Thermotoga maritima MSB8: one gene and its partner. The protein of the gene in region 1 interacts with the protein of each later gene in a pairwise test. Links are inferred from orthologs where the notes say so. Each region holds a gene or a part of one and is shown in the gene's direction. Other genes may lie near its edges. The genes, in order: lpdA and TM_RS06290.

Region 1 (3,265 bases):
ACAGCGGAGAAACGATCCCGGCCGATGTGGTCGTGCTCGCAACGGGTTACAAACCGAATTCTGAACTCGCCAGAAAACTCGGACTCAAGGTGACAGAACTCGGCTTCATAGAAACGGATGAGTACATGAGAACTTCAAAACCTGATATCTTCGCTGCAGGCGACTGCGTACAGCACAAAGACTTCCTCACTGGAAAGCCTTCCAGACTTATGCTTGCCTCCGCTGCTGTTTTTGATGCCAGAATTGCAGCGTCCAACCTGTACGGTCTGAAGGTGATCAGAACGAACAAGGGTTCTCTGAACGCGTACTCGACCGTCATAGGAAGCAAGGCCTTCGGCTCTGTGGGAATAACGGAGAGAATAGCGAAGGAAGAAGGATTCGAAGTTGTCGTTGGAAAGGCAGAGGCACCAGACAGACATCCTGGAAAGTTCGAAGATACCTCAAAACTCGTGGTGAAACTCATCTTCTCGGAAGACAGCAAGATCCTGCTCGGTGCGCAGGTGTGTGGTGGAAAGAGCGTCGGTGAGATAGTGAACCTAATAAGCCTCGGCATACAGAAAGGCATCACAGCCAACGATCTGTTCACCATGCAGATCGGGACCCATCCACTTCTCACATCCGCTCCAACGGTGTATCCACTGGCGAAAGCGGCTGAAATGGTATTATAAATTTCTCATATGGAGGTGTTGCTCATGGCAGCGAAAGAAAAACTGGAACAGATTCAGAAGCAGCTTCAGGAAATCATCGGAAAGGCACCTGAGATCGGAAAGTTCGCAGAATACGTTCACGCGGCTGAAAGCCCGAAAGCACTCGACACAAAAACGAAGGAACTCATATCTCTTGGAATAGCTGTGGCAGTGAGATGTGAACCGTGTATCGTCTGGCATGCGGGACCGCTGTGAGAGCAGGAGCAACAGAAGAAGAAATCCTCGACACAATCAAAGTGGCAGTCTGTATGGGCGGTGGCCCAGCACTCATGTACGGTTTGAAGGCATACGAAATCGCCCTCGAATTCCTCGGAAAATAACATCACCCCTCCCTTCGGGAGGGGTTTTCTCAGGAGGGGACGAACATGTACGATGCTGTGATCATAGGAGGAGGACCCGGAGGTTACGTCTGCGCTATAAAACTCGCACAGCTTGGAAAGAAGGTCGCACTTGTCGAAAAAGATGCCCTCGGGGGAACCTGTACCAACAGGGGATGCATTCCAACGAAGGCGATGCTCACAGTCTCCCATCTCATGGATGAAATGAAAGAGAAAGCTTCAAAGTACGGCTTGAAAGTCTCAGGAGTCGAATACGACGTCGCCGCCATAATGAAACACGTTCAAAAGAGTGTGATGATGTCAAGAAAGGGAATAGAGTACCTGCTGAAAAAGAATGGGGTTGAAGTCTTCAAAGGAACGGCCGTCGTGGAAAACAAGAACACGGTTGTTGTCCAGGAAACGGGAGAGAAACTGGAAGCAAAGAATCTTGTTCTCGCACACGGATCCGTTCCCTCCGTGTTTTCTCCCTTCGATATCGACGGAGTCTGGACGAGTGATGACGTGTTCAATTTGAAAGAATTTCCAAAGTCGCTTGTGATAGTGGGCGGTGGTGTCATCGGAGTTGAATTCGCGACGTTTTTCGGTTCTTTCGGTGTGGATGTGACGATCGTTGAGATCGCAGAACACATCCTCCCCTATGAAGACTCAGATGTGGCAGAAGAAGTGAAAAAGGCCCTCAAAAGGAAGGGTGTTAAGATCCTGGAAAAAACAAAAATTTCCTCCCTGAGCAAAGTCGATGACGGCTTTGAAGTCGCACTCGAAAATGGAGAAACCCTTAAGGCAGAAAAGGTCCTGCTCGCCGCAGGAAGAAAGCCCAACATACCGGAGGACGTGAAAGCTCTCGGAGTGAAGATAGAAAAAGGAGTCGTCACTGATAGCAGGATGAGAACGAACGTGGAAAACGTTTACGCGATAGGAGATATCAGAAGTGGAATCATGCTCGCTCATGTGGCCATGTACGAGGGAATAGTCGCTGCAAAGAACATCGCGGGAGAAGAGGAAGAAATGGATTACTCGGCCGTTCCGAGTATCATCTTCTCCTCTCCGGAAGTGGCATCTGTCGGTGTGAGAGAAAAAGACGTGAACCCCGAAGAAGTTGTGATCTCCAAGTTCCCAGTCTCCGCAAACGGAAGGGCAAGAACGATGCTTGAAAACATAGGGTTTGCCAAGGTCATAGCGGACAAGAAAGACGGAACGGTTCTCGGCATGAGCATCGTTTCACCATCGGCTACCGATATGATCATGGAAGGTGTCATAGCCGTGAAGTTCAGGATGAAAGCGGAAGATCTGGAGAAAGCCATTCACCCGCATCCGACTTTGACAGAAACCATACTCGGGGCTCTTGAAGGGGTCTCAGGAAAACCCATTCATCTGTGATACATGGCAGCACTCTTTCTTTAAAGGGCAGACACCGCACTTCGGAGTTTTGCTGCAAAATTTTTTCGCGTGTTCCACTATAAGCCCGTGAAACTCCTGGTAAAGACGAACATCTTCTGGATAGTGAGTCATGAAAAGCTTTTGCACTTCGTCGTAGTCGTTCAGCTCGATGTTGAAGATTCTCTTCAAAAGTCTTCTTGTGTAGCTGTCAACAACGAAAACCGGTTTTTCCAGGGCGTAGAGCAGAATGGCATCGGCGGTTTCTTTGCCGATGCCTTTTATTTTGAGGAGTCTTTCTCGTAAAATATGTGTTGGAAGATCTCTCAGACGAGATAGATTGTAGTTGTATTCTTTGAGAAATTTCAACAGTTCCTTGAGGCGCTTTGTTTTGATGTTGAAGAACCCCGCTGGTCTTATGAGCTCTGCTACTTTCTCCTCGGGAAGAGAATCCAGTTCTTTCAGCAGGTTGTTTCCTTTGACTTCGTTTTTGATGTTTTCCATGGCACGTTCAACGTTCTTCCAGTTCGTGTTCTGGGTGAGAACTGCTGTTATTACGATTTCCTCAGGTGTTCCGGGCCACCATTTCCCAACCGATCCGTGTATTTCCAGTAACTTTCTGTAGAGTTCTGTCAGTCTCATACTTAAAATTATACGGGGGGTGAACCAGATGAGCATCATCTACAGGAGAAGGAGTATCAGAAAGTATCAGAAAAAGGATGTTCCGGACGAGCTGGTGAAAGAGATCATCCGTGCCGCCATGCACGCTCCTTCCGCGTGCAATCAACAACCGTGGCATTTCGTTGTTATCAGAAACGAAGAAACAAAAAAGAAAATCGCGGAGAT
Region 2 (3,232 bases), 860 kb from region 1 along the record:
GAACGAGGCGAGAAGCTGGACTATAAAGAAAGGATCCACTGCCTATGAAGCGGCGGGTCTGATTCATTCAGACATACAGAAAGGGTTCATAAAGGTTGAAGTTATTCCTTTCGAAAGATACGTAGAGTTTGGTTCTCTGAAAAAAGCACGTGAAGCTGGAGCTGTGGAAACACATGGAAAAGATTACATTGTAAGAGAGGGGGATGTGATCCATTTCCTATTCCGTGCTTGACGTCTGGAAGATCTTTCGGAGCACGCCGTTCACCACGGCTGTTATTTCTTTTCTGACAGCTCAGTTCATAAAGTTTCTGATCAAAAGAGACGTGAAGATGCTGAAGAGTTACGGTGGTATGCCCAGCGGTCATGTAGCCACCGTTTCTGGCCTTGCGTGGTCACTCGCCCGGAGCACGGGATTCGACTCTCCCTACACCTCCATCGCCGCCATTTTCCTTGTGATCATATTCATGGACGCTATTGTTCTGAGACCGGCTGTGAAGAAGGATCTGGGGCACAACTTTCTGGAGGCGCTCGCTGGCCTTGGACTCGGAATGCTCATCGCCCACATTTTCCCCGCGCGGCTCCATCTCTGGTGAGGTGAAGGGATGAAAGAATACCGGATAAGACCCAGGGAAGCGAATCTTTCTTTTCTGGAAGATCTGGATGAGGAACAGAGAAGAGCAGTCGTTGAATCAGAGGGAAGATGCATCGTAATAGCAGGCCCGGGGTCTGGGAAAACCCGGGTTATCACGTACAAGATCGCCTATCTTCTGGCGAACGGTGTGGATCCTTCCAGGATTCTTCTGGTCACGTTCACCAGAGCAGCGGCGCGGGAAATGGTGGAGAGGGCAAAGGCGGTGACCGGAAGAGAGCTTTCTGAGATGCTCGCCGGAACGTTCCATCATGTGTGCAACCACTTCTTGAGAAAGTACGCACCTTACGTGGGTTTGGAACGAAATTACTCTATCCTAGACAGAGAAGACGCGGAGAGCCTCATGAGGCATGCAAGAAGCAAGTACCTCGAAAGAAAGAGTAAAGAAGAGAGAAAAAACTTTCCCCAGCCCTCTGTTTTGATGGCTATATATTCTTACATGAAAAATACTCTCAAATCTTTGAGGGAAAGTATCGTAGTGAAGAATCCAAAGTTTCTGGACTTGAAGGAAGAAATCTCGGAGATCTTCGATCTCTACGAGCAGGAAAAACGCTCTCAGAACGTGGTGGACTACGAAGACCTTCTCTTCTACGCTTACAGACTCTTCGAAGAGAACAAAGAAATAAGAGATCGAGAGGCGGAAAGATTCCTTTGGATACTCGTGGATGAGTTCCAAGACACCAACTACGTTCAGTACAAGATAGTGGAACACCTCTCGTCGAAACACGGCAACATCCTGGCGGTTGGAGACGACGCCCAGAGTATTTACTCCTTTCGAGGGGCAAGATACGAAAACGTCGAGGATTTCATAAGAGTTCCCGGAACGAAGATCTTCAAGATCCAGACGAACTACAGAAGCACGGAAAGTATTGTGAAATTCATAAACGCCATGCTCCCGAGAAAATCCGTTCCAAAAGAACTGAAGCCGGTAAAGAAAGATGGCATGAAACCCGTTGTTGTCAAGACCTGGGATAGATATGAAGAAGCGAGGTTCGTGTCTCAGAGGATTCTCGAGTTAATAGAAGAAGGGTTCAAACCAGAAGAAATCGCCGTTCTCTACAGATCACATTCGCACTCTCTGGAACTTCAGATGGAACTCGTTCGAAGTAGAATAGATTTCCGTGTGCTGTCTGGTCCCAGATTCACCGAGAGCGCCCACGTGAAGGACGTTCTTTCTTTTCTCAGAATCGTTCAAAATCCGAGAGACAAATCCGCCTGGTTGAGGGCTGCAAAACTCTTCTACGGGATCGGTGACAGAACGGCTTCGAAGATAGCGGATCTCGCCAGCGCTTACGTGGAAGAAGGTCTGGATCCCTTCCAGGAACTGAAGAAAGTGAGTTTCAGTGGTGAGTACAGCAGGTTTATCGATATTCTCGATCAGATCAGAAAGCTCGATTCTCCTGGGGAAATGATAGAGCGCGTCCTGTCTTCTTTTTATTCCGAATATCTGGAAGCGAGGTATCCTGATTTCCGTGAAAGGGAGATGGATCTGGAAAGGCTCGTTGAAATAGCGTCTCGCTACACAAGTCTCGAATCCTTCCTGACGGATCTTGCTGTGACGGAAAACGTTGAAATAGAAAGAGAAATCTCTCAAAAAGAGGGAAAGGTCACTCTCACCACCGTTCATCAGGCAAAAGGGCTCGAGTGGAGAGTCGTTTTTGTCATCTCTGTGAATCCCGGAGACTTTCCGAATTATTTCGCGATATCCGAAGGGAATCTCGATGAGGAAGAGAGGATCTTCTACGTTGCCATAACAAGAGCAAAGGAACAGCTGTATATTTCCTACCAGGTCACCGGAACCTCCTACCCATACCGCGGAAACAGGTTCATCATGAGAAGCGGAGAGAATTTCATTGACAGAATACCGCTTGAACTCGTCGAGTTTTGGGAAGTGAAATGAGACTTTAGCTCAGAAGCCAAACGTTCTCCACGAACACCCTCTTCAGACCCTTTTCGAGTGCCTTCTGTTTCACTCTCTCCATGTGATGTTTTCTGGTGGTTGGAAGATCGCTCATCAGGTGCTGAGGAGCGAACGCAAGGAGAACAAGGGGAATTTCTGGATCCACCGATGAAATGAACCCTGCGATTCCTTCTATTTCCTTTTCGTCGATGTAGTGAGGTATTACAAGAACACTGATAACAAGAAGTGGTATTTCTCTTCCCTTACCCATGGAGGAAACCAGCTGCACGTTCTCCATGATTCTTCTAACGGCACTCTTCCCGTCAACTCCGGTCAGCGCTTCATAAACCTCCGGTGAAAAGGCCTTCCAGTCTATCTTGACTATGCCACCACTTTCAAGACTGACTCTGGCCATCCTCTCCATGATCCTGGGATGAGCAAGACCATTCGTTTCCCAGCAGATCCTTCGGCGATTTCCCAGCTTCACGGCAAACTCCAGTGCGAACACAGTCCAGGGAGTGGGATCTCCCCCGAAAAAGCACACACAGGAGACGCGTGGTTTCATAGCTATCTCAACGAGTTCGTCGATGTCCACGATCTTTCCTTCGGATATCCTTCCGTCTTTCACCATGTACTTGTGATCTATGTTCTGACAGAAGAGGCAGTCGAGGTTGCATCCTGCG

The links.
Region 2: the proteins of lpdA (region 1) and TM_RS06290 interact in binary tests that used the Escherichia coli proteins (3 or more experiments, as listed by UniProt). The link is inferred for Thermotoga maritima MSB8 from one-to-one orthologs.

What each region holds. Positions count from the first base shown.
Region 1 is NC_000853.1:398,979-402,243, forward strand. What follows is about bases 305-3,247. They hold lpdA (dihydrolipoyl dehydrogenase), read left to right. Parts: upstream 305-1,072; coding sequence 1,073-2,422; downstream 2,423-3,247. Other genes in these bases: TM_RS01925 (FAD-dependent oxidoreductase), read left to right, coding at 305-668; TM_RS09770 (carboxymuconolactone decarboxylase family protein), read left to right, coding at 693-902; TM_RS09775 (carboxymuconolactone decarboxylase family protein), read left to right, coding at 899-1,027; TM_RS01940 (endonuclease III domain-containing protein), read right to left, coding at 2,399-3,061; TM_RS01945 (nitroreductase family protein), read left to right, coding at 3,090-3,247. In the rest of the region: more of TM_RS01925, read left to right, coding at 1-304; more of TM_RS01945, read left to right, coding at 3,248-3,265. UniProt on the Escherichia coli protein: Lipoamide dehydrogenase is a component of the glycine cleavage system as well as of the alpha-ketoacid dehydrogenase complexes.
Region 2 is NC_000853.1:1,264,092-1,267,323, reverse strand. What follows is about bases 166-3,075. They hold TM_RS06290 (ATP-dependent helicase), read left to right. Parts: upstream 166-602; coding sequence 603-2,549; downstream 2,550-3,075. Other genes in these bases: TM_RS06285 (radical SAM protein), read right to left, coding at 2,554-3,075; TM_RS06295 (divergent PAP2 family protein), read left to right, coding at 225-593; ychF (redox-regulated ATPase YchF), read left to right, coding at 166-232. In the rest of the region: more of ychF, read left to right, coding at 1-165; more of TM_RS06285, read right to left, coding at 3,076-3,232. UniProt on the Escherichia coli protein: A helicase with DNA-dependent ATPase activity. Unwinds DNA duplexes with 3'-5' polarity. Translocates on single-stranded DNA with 3'-5' polarity. Initiates unwinding more efficiently from a nicked substrate than double-stranded DNA.